DNA from 4 places in the Vreelandella sp. 162(4c) genome. Region 3 is predicted to be linked to each of the others. Evidence: predicted binding sites of a transcription regulator. Region 3 holds the regulator's gene; each other region holds the start of a gene.
The links. Region 3 encodes sigma-54, which starts transcription at its own class of promoters, with help from an activator protein. Its sites were predicted from a motif close to TGGCACNNNNNTTGCTNT; they were not measured.
Positions count from the first base shown of each region.

Region 1: the regulator sigma-54 is predicted to act here: its motif matches at 3,064-3,081, upstream of AC4EYZ_RS04885 (CmpA/NrtA family ABC transporter substrate-binding protein).
Region 2: the regulator sigma-54 is predicted to act here: its motif matches at 3,477-3,494, upstream of codB (cytosine permease).
Region 4: the regulator sigma-54 is predicted to act here: its motif matches at 2,277-2,294, upstream of AC4EYZ_RS21165 (2,4'-dihydroxyacetophenone dioxygenase family protein).

Region 1 is NZ_CM176981.1:1,090,909-1,096,219, reverse strand. It holds gene AC4EYZ_RS04895 (ABC transporter ATP-binding protein) at 1-661, opposite strand, end outside; gene ntrB (nitrate ABC transporter permease) at 704-1,564, opposite strand; gene AC4EYZ_RS04885 (CmpA/NrtA family ABC transporter substrate-binding protein) at 1,566-2,978, opposite strand; gene AC4EYZ_RS04880 (sigma-54 interaction domain-containing protein) at 3,320-5,215, shown strand.
Region 2 is NZ_CM176981.1:3,423,582-3,428,892, forward strand. It holds gene AC4EYZ_RS15725 (GNAT family N-acetyltransferase) at 1-306, shown strand, start outside; gene AC4EYZ_RS15730 (YbaK/EbsC family protein) at 328-804, opposite strand; gene codA (cytosine deaminase) at 895-2,148, opposite strand; gene codB (cytosine permease) at 2,171-3,433, opposite strand; gene AC4EYZ_RS15745 (diguanylate cyclase domain-containing protein) at 3,790-5,157, shown strand; gene AC4EYZ_RS15750 (amino acid ABC transporter substrate-binding protein) at 5,162-5,311, shown strand, end outside.
Region 3 is NZ_CM176981.1:479,138-484,448, reverse strand. It holds gene rapZ (RNase adapter RapZ) at 1-171, opposite strand, end outside; gene AC4EYZ_RS02225 (PTS sugar transporter subunit IIA) at 259-729, opposite strand; gene hpf (ribosome hibernation-promoting factor, HPF/YfiA family) at 734-1,042, opposite strand; gene AC4EYZ_RS02215 (RNA polymerase factor sigma-54) at 1,140-2,555, opposite strand; gene lptB (LPS export ABC transporter ATP-binding protein) at 2,685-3,434, opposite strand; gene lptA (lipopolysaccharide transport periplasmic protein LptA) at 3,446-3,961, opposite strand; gene lptC (LPS export ABC transporter periplasmic protein LptC) at 3,973-4,542, opposite strand; gene AC4EYZ_RS02195 (KdsC family phosphatase) at 4,543-5,085, opposite strand; gene AC4EYZ_RS02190 (KpsF/GutQ family sugar-phosphate isomerase) at 5,138-5,311, opposite strand, start outside.
Region 4 is NZ_CM176981.1:4,602,806-4,608,116, forward strand. It holds gene AC4EYZ_RS21155 (BaiN/RdsA family NAD(P)/FAD-dependent oxidoreductase) at 1-123, shown strand, start outside; gene AC4EYZ_RS21160 (sigma 54-interacting transcriptional regulator) at 308-2,116, opposite strand; gene AC4EYZ_RS21165 (2,4'-dihydroxyacetophenone dioxygenase family protein) at 2,342-2,869, shown strand; gene AC4EYZ_RS21170 (SDR family NAD(P)-dependent oxidoreductase) at 2,878-3,696, shown strand; gene AC4EYZ_RS21175 (alcohol dehydrogenase catalytic domain-containing protein) at 3,696-4,700, shown strand; gene AC4EYZ_RS21180 (MFS transporter) at 4,693-5,311, shown strand, end outside.

The sequences.
Region 1 (5,311 bases), 610 kb from region 3:
CCTCTGGGCCGTTGGTCATTAAGAAGATACGGTCTGCCAACAGGATCGCTTCATCCACATCGTGGGTAATCATGAACACCGTTTGCTGGTCTTGAGTCCAGATTTTGACCAGCTCGTCCTGAATAACGCCTCGGGTGAGCGCGTCTAACGCCCCAAACGGTTCATCCAGTAGCAGCAGCTTTGGCTTGGTGGCAAAGGCGCGGGCAATACTCACCCGCTGGCGCATGCCGCCGGAAAGCTGGGAAGGCTTGCGATCAACGACTTCTTTCAACCCCACCAGCTCCAGGTACTTCATGCTGTGCTCGGTGACTTCGCGCTCGCTCCAGTTTTTCCAGCGGGCACGAACCCCAAAGCGCACGTTTTCCAAGGTGGTGAGCCAGGGCAGCAGGCTGTAGTTCTGGAATACCACGCCGCGCTCAAGTCCTGGGCCATTAATCTCTTTGCCTTCCATTACCATGGAGCCATCGGAGAACTGATCCAGGCCTGCCAGGGCATTCATAATGGTCGACTTACCGCAGCCTGAGTGGCCAATGATGCAGACGAACTCACCCTTTTGCAGTTGAAAGCTAACGTTCTCAAATACCGTTAGTGGTGGTGCTGTTTTTGTAGCGCCAGGAAAGCGCTTGGCGGCCTGCTGCACTTCAACAAAAGCGTGACTCATAGTTAACTCCTCTCGGTTGCTCTTTGTGTTCGCTCTCTTACTCTATTCGGCGTAGGTCACAAAGCGCGTCACATAGGCCAGGGACATGTCCAGCAGCATGCCGACGACACCGATCATTAAGATGGAGAAGATCACACTGGTGAGATCCAAGTTGTTCCACTCATTCCACACGTAGTAGCCAATGCCGGTGCCGCCAACGAGCATTTCAGCGGCCACTATCACCAGCCAAGCAATACCGATGGAGATCCGCATACCGGTTAGAATGGTTGGCGCCGCGGCGGGCAGAATGACTTTGAACGCGGTTTTCAGCGACGAGAGTTCATGGGTACGGGCGACGTTGACCCAATCTTCTCTCACCCCGGCGACCCCGAATGCCGTATTGAGAAGCATGGGCCATATAGAGCAAATGAAGATGACGAAAATCGCTGAGGCTTCGGAATCCTGGATGATGAATAACGCCAATGGCATCCATGCCAGCGGCGAAATAGGGCGCAATACCTGAATATAGGGATTGAGCGCCTTATACATCAGTGGCGACATGCCAATCAGAAAGCCGAGTGGAATCGCAATGGCTGCTGCCAGCAGGTACCCCGTAAGCACACGATACAGAGAGTAGCCAAGCTGAATACCAATCCCCTTATCGTTAGGGCCCGCATCATAAAAAGGGTTGGATAACTCTTCCCAGGCACGAACCAAAACTTCAGAAGGAGGGGGAACCTTGGCGGTTTCATTAGCACCGGCCATTAGCTGTTCGTACTCGCTTAGCTCACCAGCTCCACCGGTCAGAAGGGGAACATGATTAAGGCCTTCCCATATACCCAGGCCTAGAACCAAAAGCACCACAGCGAGCACACTGGCGCGTACGTTGAGACTGAAATTCCACTCAGTAGTTGTGCGATCCATGTTAGCTCCTCCCGATTGCAAAGCTCTCGAGGTAGGCTTCGGGTTGCGTGTAGTCAAAGGTTTTACCCATGATTTGGTAATTACGCGCGTTCTGTTCGGGGGCGTCGTAGCCCAGCTCGCGCATTACTTCTCGGGCATCAGTGGCGAGGTAGACGTCTCTTGCTACCTGCTGATAATCCACGTCCCCTTCGATGTAGCCCCAGCGCTTCATTTGGGTAAGGATCCATACCGCCATTGACTCCCAGGGGAAGGGGTCGAAATCGATGCGGTCAGGCACTCGTTGAACCTCACCCAGGCCATCGGCAAAGGTGCCGGTCAGCACCTGTTCGATAACGGTTACCGGTTGGTTGAGGTAGTTAGTGGGCGCAATCGCCTCGGCGATCTCAGAACGGTTGGCTGGGTCTGATGAGTACTGGGTAGCGTCGATAATCGCCCTCAAGAGGGCGCCGTAGGTATTAGGGTTTTCACGCGCAAATTGTGCGCTAGTGGCAAAGGCGCAGCAGGGGTGTCCGTCCCAAATATCCTTGGTCAGAAGATGGATAAAGCCGATGCGTTCAAATACCGCCCGCTGATTAAAGGGGTCAGGTGACAAGAAGCCGTCGATATTGCCCGCCCGAAGGTTGGCCACCATCTCCGGCGGTGGAATGACTCGGATTTGAATGTCCTGATCAGGGTCAAGGCCATGCTCAGCCACGTAGTAGCGTAGTAAGAAATTATGCATGGAGTACTCAAAAGGTACGCCGAAGGTAAAGCCTTTCCATTGCTGAGGGTCGCGTTTATCTTGATGGTCGTTGTGCAGCACGATGGCTTGCCCATTGATGTTCTCAACGGCAGGCATGATGAAGTGTTCGGGGTTGGAGCCAGCACCAAGGGTCATAGCCAGTGGCATTGGGGTAAGCATGTGCGCCGCATCGTATTCGCGGTTCAGCGACTTGTCTCGAGCCACGGCCCAGCCAGCGGTCTTGATAACGGATACATCCAAGCCATAGCGCTCGTAGAAGCCCATGGGGTGCGCCATGATGATTGGTGTGGCGCAGGTGATGGGGACAAATCCGATATTAAGCTGGGTTTTCTCCAGGGGGCCTAAATTTTCTTTAATCGCTGCTTTAATGGCATCCATGGGAAGCAAACTTGCTAATGCTGCTGCGGCCGTGCCGCCGCCAATCAACTTCATAAATTGACGACGATGCATGTCGCTGTGGCCGAACATACCGCGAACCAAGGCACTCTCCACCATACGATCCATCATTGCTTCAGTATCGGTGGGCGCTGAAGAGGGACCTGCCTGGACAGGCGTAATGGTGGTGTTACCTGAAGGCTGGCAGTCGTGACAATCACAGTGCCGCCCATGAATGAGAGATTGACGGTGGTCGAACGGGTTGCCGAGACTGCTGTGGTCGTTGTTGTCTTTCATGGACGTTCACCTCACAGGAGCAAAAAAACAGATGGCTGCGCCGTCTTGGTGCGTAATGGTTTAAGCATGCGGCGCTAACAAAGGCATTGCGAATTGCGTGCCAGTTAGGGCTTATTATCTTTAAGTGTTTGTTTATTAATTTATTATTTTAATTTTTAAAACTTTGAGAGGGGGCCTTTAAAAGGCACGAAAAATCGTAAATAACGATATTTCGTTGTTTATTTAACGAAAACTCGTAAGTGGCGCGGGAATTGAAAGCTAAAGAGAAGGATCATCTCTAAACATTGAGGTAATAGCCAATGGTAGGGCGAGTGGCTGCGCAGACCGAAGCTTCAGCACTTATGGGTGAGTATTCACCGCTTGCAATGATTGTTGTCGACCCGATTGCAGATCAGCTGCTAGCGGCTAATCCCGCTGCCTGCGAATTGTTGTGTATTGAAAGTGCACTTTCCTTAACGTCACCGTTTAGCCATCGTTTGAGTGCTTCACTGCCGCTATGGGTGAGTTTTACCGATGAGACACTGGTGCAAAAAACGGCCTGGTCGGATGACCTGGTGATGCTAGACATGCTGCGCCAGCCTTACCGGGTAGAAGTCTACGCCCAGCATATCGAAGGCTCTTCGCAGCTGTTATTTACACTGATTGATCGCAATAAAGCCGAGCAGCGGCGTGCAAAAGCAGAGTTAGGACGCCAGCACCGCCAGGGCGAGGTGGGCTGGCAGCGTGTCGAGCAAGTTTTCGAGCAGATTGAGAAGCAGAACCAGCTAATTCTGGGCGCAGCAGGCGAGGGCATTTACGGTTTGGATGCCGAGGGCAAAACCACCTTTGTTAACCCCGCCGCTGAGCGCATTCTGGGCTGGAGTACTGAGGATATGGTGGGTCATGACGCGCACCTCATGTTCCACCATACCCACGCTGACGGCAGCCACTTTCCAGTGCAGCAGTGCCCTATTCATGCTTCGTTTAGCGACGGCCAGGTGCATCACGTTGATAACGAAGTGTTCTGGCATAAAAATGGTGAAGCGATTCCTGTTGAGTACACCAGCACGCCGATTTTCGAGATGGGTCGTTTGGTCGGGGCGGTGGTGCTATTTCGCGATATTCGCGAGCGCAAGCGCGCTGAGCAGCAGCTGCGTGATGCCCTCGCTGAGGTAGAGTCACTCAAGCAGCGTTTGGAGCTAGAGAATGAGTACCTTCAAGAAGAGATAAAAGCGGAGCTTAACCACCGCGATATTGTCGGCAACAGCCCGGCGGTGGCAAAGCTGATCCAGCAGATTGAGCTGGTTGCCCCCACAAGTGCCAACGTACTTATCAGCGGCGAGTCGGGCACCGGCAAAGAACTGATTGCCCGCGCCATTCATGCGGGTAGCACGCGCAGTGATCGGCCGTTGATCCGCGTCAACTGTGCGGCTATTCCGAGAGACCTGTTTGAGAGCGAGTTTTTTGGTCATGTAAAAGGGGCGTTCACTGGCGCGGTACAGGATCGTCCAGGGCGTTTTGAGCTTGCCCACGGCGGCACGCTGTTTTTGGATGAGGTCGGTGAAATACCCCTGGAGCTACAGAGTAAGCTGCTGCGGGTGTTGCAGGATCAGCAGTTTGAGCGCGTCGGCGACAACCGTACCCGAGAAGTCGATGTGCGAGTGATTGCCGCCACCAACCGCGAGCTGCGTGACATGATTGACGCTGGCCATTTTCGCGAAGATCTCTATTTTCGCCTCAACGTGTTCCCAATCGATTCGGTACCGTTACGCAAACGAATAGAAGATGTGCCACTACTGGCACGGCACTTTTTACAGCGTGCCTGCCTGAAATTTAATAAGCCGGGAGTGCGCATTCCCCCGGCCCAGTTGGAAATTCTGCAGCGCTACCCCTGGCCGGGCAATATTCGTGAACTGGAGAACATCATCGAGCGCCAGGTCATCGTGACCCAGGATCGACGTTTGATGTTTGACGACCTGTTGCTAGGGGAGCCGCTGCCTACGACAGGCCTTACTAACCTGATGTCTACGGCGACCCAAGCCAGCGGGGAGCGACGTGAAGTAGCGCTGCTTACCGAACATGCGCTGAGTCAGCGCCAGCGGGAGAGCACGATTGCCGCTCTGGAGCAGGCGGGAGGTAAAGTTTCAGGGGCAGGTGGAGCGGCGGAACTGCTTGGCATAAAGCCCACGACGCTTGCTTCACGGCTAAATAAATGGGGCATCGACACACGGGAATTTCGTAAAAGAGCGCCGCATTAATCGCCAACGCATCATGCTTTGGACTAAGGTAAGCTGGAAGCGACTTGACAATAGGCTGTTCACACATTTTTCGATTGTTCAAGGCTAGCATACATA
Region 2 (5,311 bases), 2.5 Mb from region 3:
TTCATTCTGGTTAGCGAGAACAGCGAAGGCATGCTCACGGGGTTTGTGCAGCTTTACCCAGGTGTTTCCACGGTGGGCTTAAATGCCCGCTGGACGCTAAATGACCTCTTTGTGCTGCCGGAGTGTCGCGATAAAGGCACCGGCAGAGCACTAATGGAAGCCGCCACCCAGCTTGCCCATGACCACGGCGTCGCACGTTTGATATTAATGACGCAGGTAGAGAACGAACGCGCCCAACACCTTTATGAATCATTGGGCTGGCAGCGTAATACGGCGTTTTACGGTTATTTACTGGACGTTAAATAATAAAAGGTTATAGATGCATGCTTAAGTGGCATTCTCCGGCAACTTACACACATCCACCCACTCGGCATTGACCAGTTCGGCCAGACGCTTGGGGCTTAGGCGTACGGCGCTAGTGGGCGAACCAGCGGCGGGCAGCACTTCGTCATAGGCGTGGAGCGATTCATCGCAGTAAACCGGCAGGTCGGTGGCGAGGCCGAAGGGACAAACGCCGCCAACCGGGTGGCTGGTCAGTTCCATCACCGTTTCGGCGTCGAGCATTTTGGCCTTGCCGCCGAAGGTATCGCGAATTTTGCGGTTGTCGATACGCGCATCGCCACTGGCCACAATGAGTAGCGGTTTGTCACCGACTTTGAACGCTAGGGTTTTGGCAATTTGACCTGGTGCTACGCCATGGGCATCAGCGGCAAGTTGTACCGTGGCAGTACTGGTTTCAAGCTCTTCGATGTTTACATCCGGCGCGTGCTCGGCAAAAAACTGGCGAACGGTTTCGATGCCCATCTTGGATTCCCCTGATTATTAACAGTCGGCATTAACATTCGTCGGTAACATTAGACGGTTCAATGACTAATCTAACGTGCCTTTGGTGGATTAGCCAAGCCACTGGGGCGTGGTGATTTTGGCAGGCTCACGCTGCATGATGATTTCGCCATGGCGTACGGAAAGCAGCACTTCGCCTTGAGTGCGCAGCACGCTGTAGTCATCCTCGCCCTCCAACAGGTTGAAGCTGGCGGGTTTGCCGACCTCGATGCCGTAACGCTCTTCAATATTGAGCGTGCGGGCGCTGTTGTCGGTAATCAGTGAAAGTGCCTGGCTGAAGTCCTGATAGCCCATCATTTGGCAGATATGCAGGCCAAAATCCAGCGTTCGCAACAGCTTGCCATTCCCCAAGGAGTACCAGGGATCGAATATGGAGTCCTCGGCAAAGCAGACGTTAATGCCCGCTGCGTTGAGCTCCTTAACACGCGTCACTCCGCGCCGTTTCGGGTAGGTGTCAAAGCGCCCCTGCAGGTGGATGCTTTCGGTAGGGCAGGAGATAAAGTTAATACCCGAGCGTTTTAGCAGCAGAAACAGCTTGGAGCAGTAAGCATTGTCGTAGGAGTGCATCGCCGTGGTGTGACTGGCGGTAACGCGGCTGCCCAAATCATTAAACAGCGCCTCGCAGGCCAGTACTTCGAGAAAGCGTGAGTTGGGGTCGTCAATCTCGTCACAGTGCACATCCACCAGGCGGTCGTACTTGATCGCCAATTCGATCACTCGCTTCATGGAGGCCACGCCCAGCTCACGGGTGTATTCGAAGTGGGGGATGCCGCCCACCACATCGGCGCCGATCTCTAGTGCCTCCTCCATCAGCCGATCGCCGCCTGGGTAAGAGAGCAGGCCATCTTGAGGGAAGGCGACTACCTGAATATCAATTTTATCTTTTAACTCGTCGCGCAAGGCGCACAGGGTTTTAAGCCCAATCAGGCTAGGGTCGCTGGTGTCGGCGTGGGTGCGCACAAACTGAACGCCGTTGCCGATTAGCAGGTTTAGGGTTTTAAGCGCGCGCTCGCGAATATCCGCTTCGGTGAGCATAGGCTTACGCTCGCCCCAGCGCTCAATGCCTTCAAACAGCGTGCCGCTCTGGTTCCAGCTTGGCTCACCTGCCGTAAGGGCGGCGTCCAAATGGATATGGGGCTCAATAAACGGCGCACAAATGAGCTTGGCGCCTGCATCAATCTGCCCTTCGCTCGCTGTTTGCGGCGTGTCTTGCTCGGTAATCGCTGTGAACGTGCCGTTCTCAATCTCAAGTCGGTAAAGCTCAGGACGCTGGCGCAAACGGGCGTTAAGAATCTGCATGCTCATATAACAAGGCTCACTTATTTTATTACTTCGCAGTAGAGGGAAACGTATCGCTCAGCGTAGCGTGGTTTAAACGAAGCAGCACGGCGTAGCTTCCTGCTGCCACTACAACACCTACCAGTGGTGGCAGTAACGGGGAGAAGTAAGCGGCCCCGGCGCCCAGCGCATACGCAGCTAACCCTCGGCGGTTGAAGTCGGGTAGTTGTGCTTTATCCAATGTGGGGTAGCGGCCTTTATGCTTGAGCCAAAAGTCCGCCATGATCACCCCGCCCATGGGCGGTATAAAGGTGCCGAGTAACACCAGAAATGGGATGAGTAGGTTATACATACCGCCCACTGCCAGCACGGTGCCAATCGCCGCGCCACCCACAGTGACCAGGCGGCGCTTTTCGGTGCGCAGCAAATTACAGCCCGCCACGGCGAAGTTGTAGATAGTGTTGTCCTGGGTTGTCCAGATATTCAGGAACAGCATCAGCACGGCGATGGTGACAAAGCCCTGAGCGATCAATACATCCACGATATCCGCCTGCTGGTAAATCATGGTGCCAAGTGCACCGGTCAGCACCATTAAGCCGTTACCGACAAAAAAGGCCGCCAGGGTCGCGATCACGGCAATTTTCGGTGTTTTGGAGAAGCGGCTCCAGTTAGTCGCTTGGGTACCGCCGCTAATAAAGGTACCGATAATCACGGTAATCGCAGCCGCCACACTCATACTCTCCGTGGGCGTTTGCTGGCTCAGTCCCGCAAAGCCGCGCACATCCACCAGGCCGGTAAACAGGCTGATGACGATAAATAGCATCATGGCGGGGACGGCAAAGCGCGATAGCCAGTCCATACCTCTGTAGCCAATCATGGCGGTCACGCAGAAACCAAACCCAAATAGCACCATTAAGGGGATTTCCAGCCATTCAGGCATCCCGGTGGTGCGTACTAACACTAGGGCAATCGTGGCAGTGCCCCAGGCGTACCAGCCGATCTGGGTAAAACCGAGAATAAAGTCGGAGAGTTTGCTGCCTTTTTCGCCGAAGCAGAAGCGTCCCATCAGCACCGAATTGAGCCCGCTTTTACAAGCAATATAGGCGAGGGCTGCCGCATACACCCCCAGCAGCAAGTTACCAATCGCTATGATCCATAGCAGTTGGCCAATCGGAAAGGCTTGGCCTAACGTGCCGCCCGCCCACATGGTGGCGGTGAAAAACGTAAACCCAAGCAGTACTGCCGAGGTAGATAGCAGGCCCTTGCGGGCGCTGGTAGGGACTTCACTGAGTGGATAGTCAGAATGATGCATCACGCCCTCCTAATATAAATCAGCGAACCTGTTAGCTATTTATAAAGCAAGAGATATGCCAAAAGGGTATGTCAATAAGAATGATTAAGCTTGTCATTTTTTAAGACATGCCCACTCATTTTAATGATACTTTAGTAAATAAAACCTAATTGTTTGTGTACGTTTGCCGAATAAAATAGTGGTCAAAAAAGCTTGTTTGTTAAAAAAATGATCGCTCATTGTGATTACGGCCAGACACGCCCGCTGCAGCTATAGCCATGAAGGAACCGGAGTAGATGCCAGAACCCCAGCATAGGAGTGCTTCACTGCCTGCGGCTAAACTTCCTTGGCATCATACCCTGGTGGGTAAGGTGGTGATGTTTATGCTGATGGGCGTGCTGTTTGCGTATGTAACGGGGGCGCTGTCAGGTTTTTTTATGGTTGAGCGTGGGGCTCGGGAGCAGTGGTTGCGCGAAGCGCAGGTGAATGCCCAGATAGTGAGCGCGACTATTAGGCGTATTTATACGTCCGTGGCGGTTAAGACCGATGGCACGGGTCAAGTCACGCATATCATTTCCCAGCGCCCAATTGGCGATGAAGAGTCGGTTCTGGAAACTGGGTTTAGCCCGATTGATGTATTAGCGTTAGCAAGTGCACAAACACGTAACAACGTATGGCTGTTCACTAAGTCATCAGAAGGTTCTCTCACCGTAGTGGCTGATGCGCTTAACACACCATCAGACTCACCTGCCAACTTGGCGGTAGATACATGGCAAACAAAAGCGGATGCCGTTGATTTTTATGTTGGATTTGCCAGCATTGGCAATGAAGAGCACTTCATTAGTTCGCTGCCCATTGTTACTCCTGATGGTCAACTGTTAGGCGTGCTGGTAGCCACTATAGGCCAGAAAGGTGGGCTGTATCAGATGCGTAATGATCTGATCAGTAAAGCATTTGTAGCGCTACTGGTGGTATTGGTCGCAACAGCCCTGCTAGTCACTGTTTTGATGCGTCAGTTATTTACACCCGTGCCAGTATTAATTAAGTCGCTCACCGAAATCGCTAAAAACCAGACTGCTGACAGCACGCCTTATACCGACCGTAACGATGAAATTGGCCGGATGGCAAAGGCCATAGATGCGCTTCGTAAGAAAGTCATTGAGCGTGAACACTTACTTGAAGTTAAAGACGAAGCGCTGCGCTTTCAGCATCTTGCTCATCATGATGAGCTGACCAAATTGCCCAACCGCGTGCAATTAAATAATGCTTTAAAAACCGCTGTGCACTCACTGCTTCAAGGCGAAGTATTTAATGTCATGCTATTTGATCTTGACCATTTTAAAGCAGTTAACGATAGTCTGGGGCACGCGGCGGGTGATGCTTTGCTCGTTGAAGTTAGTCAGCGGGTGCAGGGGCTGCTGACCGACGATGATTTGGTGGCGCGCCTTGGTGGCGATGAGTTTGCCATCATTCAACGCGTTGTGCGTAGTGCCACCAATGAGGCAAAAGTACTGGCAGAAGCAATTGTGTCTGTTCTACGTGAACCGTATCAGTTTAATAACCAGGAAATTAACATTGGAGTGAGTGTTGGCATTGCAACCGCGCCCGCTGATGGCCGCAATAGCCACGATCTGCTGCGTCACGCAGATCTGGCGCTCTATGCGGCCAAGGCGAAAGGGCGCGACCGTTATATGCTCTATGCCGCAGGGATGACAATGGATTCCGGGATCATCGAACAAAGGTAAGCCTATGAAGTGGCTAGTAGCGTTATTAATGACCAGTGCGATGTGGCAAGGTGCCGCTGCTGGTGAGGAGATCGACTCCTCGCCGACATTGTCGCGTATTGCGTCTGCTGGTGAGATTACTATCGGCCATCGTACCAGCGAAGCCCCCTTCTCC
Region 3 (5,311 bases):
AATACTCACCGCTAAATGTGCTCGGTCGCCCTGGTCACGCAGTTCATCCACCAACGACCCCAGCAACATAGCTGGGAGGTTATCAATCGCGTAGTAGCCAAGATCTTCCAGCGCTTGCAAGGCGATAGATTTACCTGACCCGGAGCGGCCGCTAATGATCACCAGTTGCATAGAGTCTCTCTTTGCTTTGATCAAGCTGCGTTGAGGGTGGTGAGCGGATAACCTGCTGTGATCTGCCCTGAACAGGGTTTCAGACCCTTAGGCCGCTGATTGCTCGCGAATTTTGGCGGTAATCAGCTCAAGCAGTTCGCGCTGGCTGGCTGCTTTACGCAGTTGCTGGCGCGTGTCCGCATCATTCATGATGGTCGCTACCTGACCCAGTAGTGAGAGATGCGTGTCATCTGCCTCTTCGGGTACCAACAGGACAAACACCAGATCTACCGGGTCGCCGTCGATAGCGTCAAAATCGATCGCTTCAGCCAGTTTCAAAAATCCAGCGATAGGGGCGTTGCAGTGGGGGCTACGCGCATGAGGAATAGCCACGCCGTTACCAATACCCGTACTACCTAAGCGCTCGCGGCCGATTAAACGGCTAAACACTTCTTGGCTGTCCAGGCTGGGGATATTTTGGGCGATAAAGGTGCTGTAAAACTCCAGCACCCTTTTTTTGCTGCCCCCGGGGACGTCGAACAGAACGCGTTCCGGGGGGAGTATGGTTTCCAACGTCATTGAATTAACGCACACCGGCGCCTTGGGCGCGAGCTTGTGCTTTTTCCTTGTGTTTAACGAGTTGACGGTCGATTTTGTCCGCTAGTGCGTCGATAGCGGCGTACATATCACTGTCTAGGGCTTCCGCATGTAAGTCAGCACCTGCGGCGTGCAGCGTACAGGCGGCCTGCTGGCGCTCTTTCTCCACTGATAAGGTGACTTGCACCGTAGTTATATTGTCGTAATGGCGCTCTACACGCTCAAGCTTTTCGTTGACATAGTCACGCAAGGCGTCAGTCAGTTCTACGTGATGACCAGTGATATTTACTTGCATTGACGTGCTCCTTATCCATCGGACTGTACTTCGATTGTAACCCTTTTTGCCGCGTTGCAAAGCCCTTGTCGAGAGTTTCCCTGAAACGTTAACGAAGTTAGCGCAAACGACGCCGTTCACTGGAAGAGGGAATGCCCATGGCTTCACGGTATTTCGCCACCGTACGACGCGCCACTTGAATCCCTCCTTCGCCTAATAGCGTCACTAAGCGGCTGTCTGAAAGCGGCTTGCCGGGCGGCTCCTCTTGAATCAGTTTCTTGAGTCGTGCACGGATGGCGGTGCTGGAGTGGCTGTCGCCATCTTGACCGCTCACCTGGCTTGAGAAAAAGTATTTGAGTTCAAACACACCACGGGGTGTATGGATATATTTTTGCGTCGTTACCCGTGAAATAGTCGACTCGTGCATCTCCACGGCTTCGGCAATGTCGGCCAGTATCAGTGGTTTCATGGCTTCTTCGCCGTGCTCTAAAAAGCCAATCTGGCGGGTAATGATTTCGCGACCAACACGCAGCAGCGTATCGTTTCGGCTAGAGAGGCTCTTGATCAACCAGCGCGCTTCCTGCAAGTGCTCTTTGAGAAACTGGTTGTCATCGCTTTTATCCGCACGCTTAATCAAGCTGGCGTAGTCGGGCTGAATGCGCAGCCGTGGCAGGGCCTCGGGGTTGAGCTCTAAATGCCAGCCTTCATTATCGTGGCGGACGACTAGATCGGGGGTGACATAGCTGTCATCGGTGTCGCCGTAGGCGCTGCCTGGGCGTGGGTCTAGGCTGCGAATAAGCAGGATGACATCGGCCAGCTGTTCGTCGTCGAGCCCTAGACGGCGTTTCAGCAGACGCATATCGTCTTTGCCAAGCGCTTCGAGAAACTGCCGCACCAAGCGGCGGGCGGGAACCAGCAGTGGCGTATCATCGGGGAGAGCGGCGAGCTGCAGCATCAAGCATTCACGCAAGTCACGGGCAAATATGCCGGTCGGCTCAAACTGCTGGAGCTTGAGTAGAATGGTTTCCACTTCGCGCTGGCTTAGCCCGTCAATGCCCTGGGCACGAAGCCCTTCACGGATGTCGTTGAGCGGCTGGGTCAGGTAGCCGTTGGCGTCTAGCGCGTCGATTAAACTTTCCGCGACAAGCTGCTCGCGAGCGCTAAAATCGGTCATGGCGAGTTGCCACAGCAGGTGGCCATGAAGGCTCTGCCCGGCTGCCTGGCGCTCAAAGTCGGGGCCTTCGCTGCTGCTGCCCCCCTGGCTTCCCATATCTTGATAGGTATCTGACCAGTCGCTATCTACCGAGAGCTCAGTAGGGATGCTCTCTGACCACTCTTCTTCCTTAGGCTCGCTGACAGCCTGTTCACTAAATTCATCTTCCTGCTCCAGCATGGGATTGGCATCGAGGGCCTGCTGAATTTCTTGACGAAGATCCAGCGTAGAGAGTTGCAGCAGCGCAATGGCCTGCTGCAACTGGGGCGTCATGGTCAGCTGTGTGCCGATACGCAGTTGGAGAGAAGCTTTCATGACCATCTGAGAACCACTCGTTAATCAGAATGCTCCACCCTAGTGCGAGTGAGTGCTTGGCGCAAGTGCAATAAGCATGCCATTGGTCGTAAAGTTGTTTTAAAGCGCTATTTAGGGGCAATTAAGGCAAAAACATTACAGGCGAAAATCGGCGCCCAAATACACATCCCTTACTTTTTGGTTGGTGAGAATCGAGGCGGGCGAGCCACTGGCGATGATTTGCCCATCGCCGACGATATAGGCGGTATCGCAAATGTCTAGTGTTTCACGCACGTTGTGATCGGTGATCAGCACGCCGATATGGCGCTGTTTCAGTGCACGAATGATGGTTTTAATCTCACCTACCGAGATGGGGTCAACGCCCGCAAAAGGCTCATCGAGCAGAATAAAAGCGGGCTCTGTGGCTAGCGAGCGGGCTATTTCTACACGCCTGCGCTCGCCGCCCGAAAGGCTCATGCCCAGGTTGTCGCGAATATGGGTGATATGGAAGTCTTCGAGTAGCGCTTCCAGGCGCTGTTCGCGGTCGCTGCGGTTAAGCTCTTTGCGGGTCTCGAGTATCGCCATAATATTCTCGGCAACCGAGAGTTTGCGGAAAATAGACGCCTCTTGAGGTAGATAGCCAATCCCCGCGGCTGCGCGCTCGTGCATGGGGGCGCGCGTTAAATCCACATCGTCGATACCCACCTTGCCAGCGTCGGATTTGACCAGCCCAACAATCATATAAAATGAGGTGGTTTTGCCCGCGCCGTTGGGGCCCAAAAGGCCAACGACACTGCCTTGGGATATCTCCAGATTGATGTCTTTGACCACTCGGCGGCGTTTGTAGCTTTTAGCCAGGTGGTGGGCATAAAGGGTTTTGATCGGCGCAGTGTCTGCAGTGGCCACAGCTAGGCTCCCTATTGTTCAGGCTGAAGGGTCATGCGTATGCGCTGGGGCTCGCTGCCATCAACGTCAGAGCGCGCTTGAATCACTTCTCGGTCAATAAAATACTCAAGGCGACCGCCACTAAAGGTGTCCTCTTGCTGGGTCAGTTCGGCTTGGTCGATCAGCTCTACGCGACGCTCGGCGACGTGATAAATAATCCGCCGCGCCCAGCCTTCCGTGGGGCCTTCTTGCCCTTCGCCTTGATGGCGCAAGTAGGCGCGCTCACCGGTAGCGGTGGCTGTCGAGAGTTCGCCCGCGTCGTTGCGTTCGATCTCTACCCGCTCGCCGCGCAGCTGCATTTCGCCTTGGCGAATGTCCACATCCCCAGTATAAACAGCTGTGCCTGCCCGCTGATCAAGATCTAAACGGTCGGCTTCCACTTCCACTGGGGCCTGGGAAGATGAGTTGGTTTGGGCTAACACTGATAAAGGTATCGCTAAACCGAACAGTGCAGTGTAGAGCAGGGCTGGGGAAATCATGGCTTTCATGGCGGTTCCTATTAGCGTTGTGTGGCCGGGGGGTGCGTGCCGCGCACATTATCCGTTAAGCGAACCTGGCTGGTGTTAAGCCAAACGTCCATACGTGAAGCGCTCATTTGCTGCGGCGGTTGCTGCATCAATACCGGTGTGTCACTCCAGGCATGCTGCTCGAGGCCATCATAGTGCAGTAGCTCGGTATCTAGCTGCCAGCCTTCATCTGGTGCAAACAGTCGAGCCGAACCTGACAGCAGCAGGGCTTGGGTAGCGGTGTTGAGCGTGCCTACAGCGGCGCTGGCCAGCCACTGACGGTTTTCGCTGTCATACAGTACTGCCTCGGGCTCTTCCGTCCAGGTTTCGCTGCGCTGCGGGGTATGGATAAGGCGCGGTGTTTTTAGCGACTGCATGACACTGCCGTTATCCCCGAATAGGGTAATCTCGGCATTTTCCAGCACGTGGCCAGGTTCCTGAGCCTGTGCTTCGGGATCGATGCTGGTGTCTTGAGGCCCGCGTGGGTCAAGCCATACCAGCAGAATCCCCAGCGCGATGACTAGCCCGGCTAACCAAAGGCGTACTTTAAAGCGTTTAAACATTTACGTGCGGCCGTGCAGATAGGTGTCGAGCACCGCGCCCCAGTGTCCTTGAGATTCAAGCAGCGTATCGCAGATCTCACGCACGGCACCGTGGCCACCCAAGCGTTCGGTAGTCCAGTCGGCGTGGGTATGCATATAATCTGGTGCGTTAGGTACGGTAATGCCGACGCCGCATCGTTTGATAGCCGCTAGGTCGGGTAGGTCGTCGCCACAATAAGCCACCTGCTCTAGTTCAATATCGAGGCGTTGGCAGAGCCCGCGCAGTGTGGCCAGTTTGTCTTCACAGCCTTGGTGAACATGGTCAATGCCGAGTGCTGCCGCGCGTTGGCTAACCATGGGGGAGTCGCGCCCGGTAATCAACGCGACATGTACGCCCACGCGTTTGAGAAGCTTTAGCCCGTGGCCATCCTGGGTGTGGAATGCTTTGATTTCGATACCATCGGCCTGAAAGTAGAGGCGCCCATCGGTAAGGACGCCGTCAACATCCAGTGCTAGCAGGCGTACACGGCGGAGTCGGTCGAGTAGCGAGGCAGGTAGGGTCATAGAACCTCCATATCAATCAGTTCGTAAAGCAGGTCGTGTTGGCGCCGCTGGGTTAAATAACGCCGCTGGCGAGCAGGTCGTGCATATGTAGAGCCCCAATTGGGCGCTGTTGTTCATCAACCACCGCTAGCGCGGTAATACGGCTTTCTTCCATGATGCGTACCGCTTCGGCCGCCAGGATATCGGGGCCTATGCGTTTGCCCGGTCGAGTCATGACATCATCAAC
Region 4 (5,311 bases), 1.4 Mb from region 3:
GAGGTTAAAGGCTTACCACAGTTGCGCTTTATCGGAGAAGTATTAGATGTAACGGGAGAGCTAGGCGGGTATAACTTTCAGTGGGCGTGGGCGAGTGGCGTAGCCTGCGGGCAGGCTGTTTAATAAGCTGATCAAAGATTTGCAAGTGCCGTAAACCGATACACTGGCTGTATTAAGCCTCTTGTATTTTGGCGATGGGTTCAAGTTTAGGGGCTGTTGACGTTTCGCTTATGGCAGCGGTGAAAAGTCAGCAGAGCCTAGGGCAATGCTGTCAAGAGGTCGGCTGGTAGGTCGATCAGGCGCTTTCTTACAAGTGCCGAAACAGACTAGGATCTAATCCAGCTTTTTGAATTCGATAGGCTAGCTTAGCTCTCGTTACGCCTAGTTCTCTGGCGGCCTTAGACACGTTGCCATCTGTTTTATAAAGTGCATTTGACAAAATTTCTGCCTCACTTCTCCGGTGACATTTAGCGCTCTTCTGCGTATCGTCAAGCTTACCCCGGCCCAATAGATCAGGCCCACTTGTGCCAGCCTCCAGTTCCCCTGTGGGATCAATATTGAGACCTGACTGACCAGGGGGGTTGAGTTTTGTGGCAAAGCCAACGTCATCAAACATATGAAACACATTGAGCGGTTCAGAATTTAGAGCGTTAATCACGCCACGTTCTATTAAATTCTGAAGCTCGCGAATATTTCCAGGGTAACTATAGTCTAAAAGTGCTTCACTAGCCTTTCGGGTGAGTCCTGGAATATTTTTTTTATAAACATTTGAGTAGCGGTATAAAAAATGTTCGATCAATAAGGGGATATCATCCTGGCGTTCTCTAAGAGGGGGAAGGCGTATAGGAAAAACATTTAAGCGGTAATAAAGATCCTCTCTGAATAGTCCATTCTGCACTTCCTTGAAAAGATCTTTATTTGAGGCGGCAACAACCCTGACGTTAACTTGGATAGGGTGTGCTCCACCGACTCTTTCTATTTCGCCATTCTGCAGGGTGCGCAGAAGCTTACCTTGTGCCTCATAACTTAATGATGGAATTTCATCAAGAAATAGTGTGCCCCCATTGGCTCGTTCGAACCGACCCGGTCGACTTTTTTCTGCACCTGTAAACGCACCTTTCTCTACGCCAAATAGCTCTGCCTCAACCAATGTGTCAGGGATTGCAGCACAGTTAAGGGCGATAAAGGGGCCGTTTGCCAAGTTGCTTTTGCGGTGAAGCTCGTTAGCAAACAAGTCTTTCCCAACACCTGATTCTCCATTGAACAGTACCGTGGCTGGCGTTGGCGCGACTCTTTCAATCTTCTGCAAAGCAATACTGACCGCTGCTGAAATACCCACGATCTTTTGGGTATCTATTTTCTCATGGATAGAGGCAGGAGATGACGCTGTCGTCACTCCAGTGGTTTGTCGAGACGACTTACGCGCTTCTGGCGCAAGGTATTCTCCTGGAGTGAGCCAGCTAAGGTCATGGGTACTGCCTATTTCTTGATTTGTCATCTCACCTACGATTCGGCAGAAAGAGCCGCCGCAGCCAGCACACTCCAACTCACGATATATCACTCGCTTACCGTAGAAAGCACTGGCGTAGCCGCTGGCATAACCTAGCTGCATCCAGCAAACCGGTTCACGTGATAGGCCGTACGCATTTATATGTTCGGCAGCTTCGATTGAACCATGCCAAAGGAACTCGGCATTGAAAATACCGTTCGGGATGTCGTGGTCGCGTCGTACCGTTTCGACTTTAACCATCCCCATGACCGCATGTAACCGCTCTCCCGCGGTCAACGCACCAGCTTCATCGTTTAGTGGCCAATGTTTTCGTACAAAAGCTGCGTCGGCAGATCCAGCTGAAAAACCTACGCGCATCAGCAAGCTGCATGCTCTAGAAAAGCCTAGTGATTCAATGATTTCTCTGCGCAACACACCAAATGCATTAGCCCCAAGTAGCACCATGCGGCGATCATCGAACCAAATTTTTCCATCGTTAGGGGTAAGGCGCAGCCTCTCTGTCAAATCACGTAAAGTGGGTGGGTCTCCATCATCAAGGCCTATCTCACAAGAGCTCGCTTGATTGGGTTGCGTTGTCATTTTCGAAAGCGTCATTTTTTTTGTCATGTCTTTCTCATTTTTTTATTAAAAATATTAAATTAATTAAATACTGGCGAGTCTTGTTCAATCCTTCAGTTGTACTTTAGTCGTGTCTAGTCTCTTAACTTCCTTTGCATAATAAGAATTTTACTTTATTTTTTATACTAAGGTCTAGGTTTTGAGTAGTTGGCATAGCAATTGCTGAATAGTTCTCTGTAATACATCGTTTCCATAAATAAAGTGAGAACAATAATGGCTAATGCACCCGCTAGTAATGCTTATCGTATCGTAGAAGTTCCTGAGCCAATGAAGGCAATGCAAGACCGATTTGGGCGTGAGGGAAGCTATGTAGGGCTCTCTGAGGTAGAAAGCCCATGGGTTCCTTTTGGTGATAATGCAGCTATACGGCATCTGGCCTTTGATGTAAGGAATAATGTTTATTGCAATATTTTATGGATTAAAAGCCCTGGTGTGATTGGTACCCATAAGCACCGAGGAATGGTATGGGCTGTAGGAATGGAGGGATCTTTCCGATATTTGGAATACGACTGGGTTTGCGGGCCTGGTGAGTTTATAACGGAAATGCCCGGACAGGCTCACACGTTAGTGACCGACGATGCTAATGGAATGAAAGCTCTATTTTGGATGCAGGGAGCTAACGAGTTCTTCGATGAGAAGGGGGAGTGGGCAGAAACGCTGGATGTTTTCTGGTTCATCAATCACTACGTCACTTATTGTGAAGAACACAATATCCCCATCAATGAACAGTTATTTCTATGAGGTGGGATATGCGTGTATTAGAGCAATTCAGCGTAGAAGGGCGTTCAGCCCTGATCACGGGGGGAGCCTCAGGTTTAGGACTTGCCTATGCCGAAGCGTTGGCAGAAAACGGAGCTAACGTGACACTAGCGGATATAAACATCGACGCAGCCGAATGTGAGGCACAAAGACTCCGTGACGAAGGCTGCAAGGTTCATGCTGTCCAGCTAGATGTCGCTGATCGAATGCAGACCAGTCGAGCCTTCGAAGAACATGTCCGCCAGTTTGGCAACTTGGATATTGTTTTTGCTAATGCGGGGATCGATCCTGGGGCAGGGTTTTGGAACCCTTCAGGAGGGCGAAATAGAGATGGTCAGATTGACGTTTTAGATCCAGCCCGCTGGGATAGAACAATTTCTATTAATCTGACGGGGGTCTTTAATACTCTGCGAGTGGCAGCTAAATACATGAAGCCACGGCGTCGAGGATCAATTGTTGTCACGTCCTCCAATGCTGCCTTTATTACAGAGCCTGTGGTCGGGCTTGCTTACATGCCTGCAAAAGCGGGAGTGTCCCATTTAGTACGTCAAGTTGCCTTAGAGTTGGCAGAGTTCCGGATCCGGGTCAACACTATCGCGCCCGGCGGTTTCGTAACCAACATTGGTGGTGGCTGGTTGAAAGACGAAGCAGTTCGCCAGGCCTGGAACGCCAAGGTACCTCTAGGGGAAATCGCTGATCCTGAACAGATCAAGGCACTGGCGCTATACCTAGCCTCTGACGCCTCTTCCTATATGACCGGTGCTCAATTGGTTATTGACGGAGGCACTTCTCTTGGGAGGGTGGGCTGATGCGTGCTGCCGTCTTTCAGGGGTTACACCAGCCTTTAGATGTTTGCGAACTTCCAGACCCTACACCAGGAGACGATGAGGTTGTCATCCAGGTGAAACGATGTGGAATTTGTGGCTCCGATCTCCATATGACTGAGGATCCCATTTTCGGCATTTGTCCTGGCGATGTGCTGGGTCACGAATATGCAGGCGAGATAGTCGCTTTAGGTCGAAAAGTCAGTGATGTATCTATAGGAGATCTTGTATCCGTTATACCTTTCCGAAGTTGCGGTTATTGCGCTGCATGCCGTTCTGGGAATCCTGCTTGGTGTCTAGATATGGCGTTGGAGGGAGGGGGATATGGTGAATATGCCGTCACCGCTGCGCGCCAGTGCGTACCTCTTCCTCTCAATGCAAGCATGGACGACGGTGCAATTGTAGAGCCTTTAGCCGTTGCTCTCCATGGTCTCCAGCTATCCGGCATGAAACCTGGTGACCGTGTCCTCATCCTTGGTGCTGGGCCTATCGGGTTAGCTGTCGCTTTTTGGGCGCGCCGCTTTGGCGCTCAGACGGTTGTCATACAGGATATTACCCGATACCAAGAACAACGTGCCTATGACATGGGGGCGACCGGTTTTGTTTGTGATCCATATCAACCCATTAAAGCTGCAGAGCGGTCACTTGGAGGTTCAGCAGACATAGTATTCGAGTGTGCGGGCGTTCCTGGTCTCATTGCGCAAGCCATTGAGCAGGTTCGCACGCACGGTACGATTCTGCTTCTTGGTTTATGCACTAAGCCTGACAGCTTTATACCCTTTAGTGCTTTATCAAAGGAAATACGCCTTCAAACTGCCGTTTTCTTCTCACGACGTGAATACGAAAGTGCGTTGGATATTCTCGATTCTGGCGTTGTAGAGCCTCGCCATTTAATCACCGAGACCGTGCCACTTAACAATGTGCCAACCGCATTTGAAGCGTTAAAAAAGCGCACCCATCAATGCAAGGTGTTAATAAGCCATGACTAACAATAATACAGCTACCCTGCCTAACACGCCCAATAACACTCGTTATCAAATCCTTTTAGTTACTCTATTGAGCCTTAACTTTGGCATTGTATTTTTTGACAGGAATGCACTTAACTTCCTGATGCCATTTGTTCAGCCAGAGTTGGCCTTGACAAACCTACAGATAGGCCTAACAGCCTCTGCGTTATCAGTCACCTGGGCAATATCTGGTTTAATATTTGGTGCAATGTCTGATCGAAGTGGCCGAAGAAAGATATTTTTGATCATGGCGACGATTGTGTTCTCTCTCTGCTCTTTTTTATCAGGTCTTGCCACCTCATTCTTATTGCTTCTCGGTGCTAGATTGCTTATGGGTGTTGCAGAAGGCCCTATCCTGCCTATATCGCAATCAGTAACGGCAATAGAAGTTACTCCTGAAAGGCGGGGCATTGCTATGGGGGTCATGCAGAACTTCGGGTCAAATTTATTGGGTTCTTTTGCTGCGCCGGTTGTCCTTGTGGCTGTTGCTTCTGCTTTTGGCTGGCGAGAGGCGTTTTTCCTTGCAGGGCTTCCAGGTCTTCTAGCCGCTGGACTCCTCTGGTGGTTAATGCGTGAACCGACAGCATCTTCAG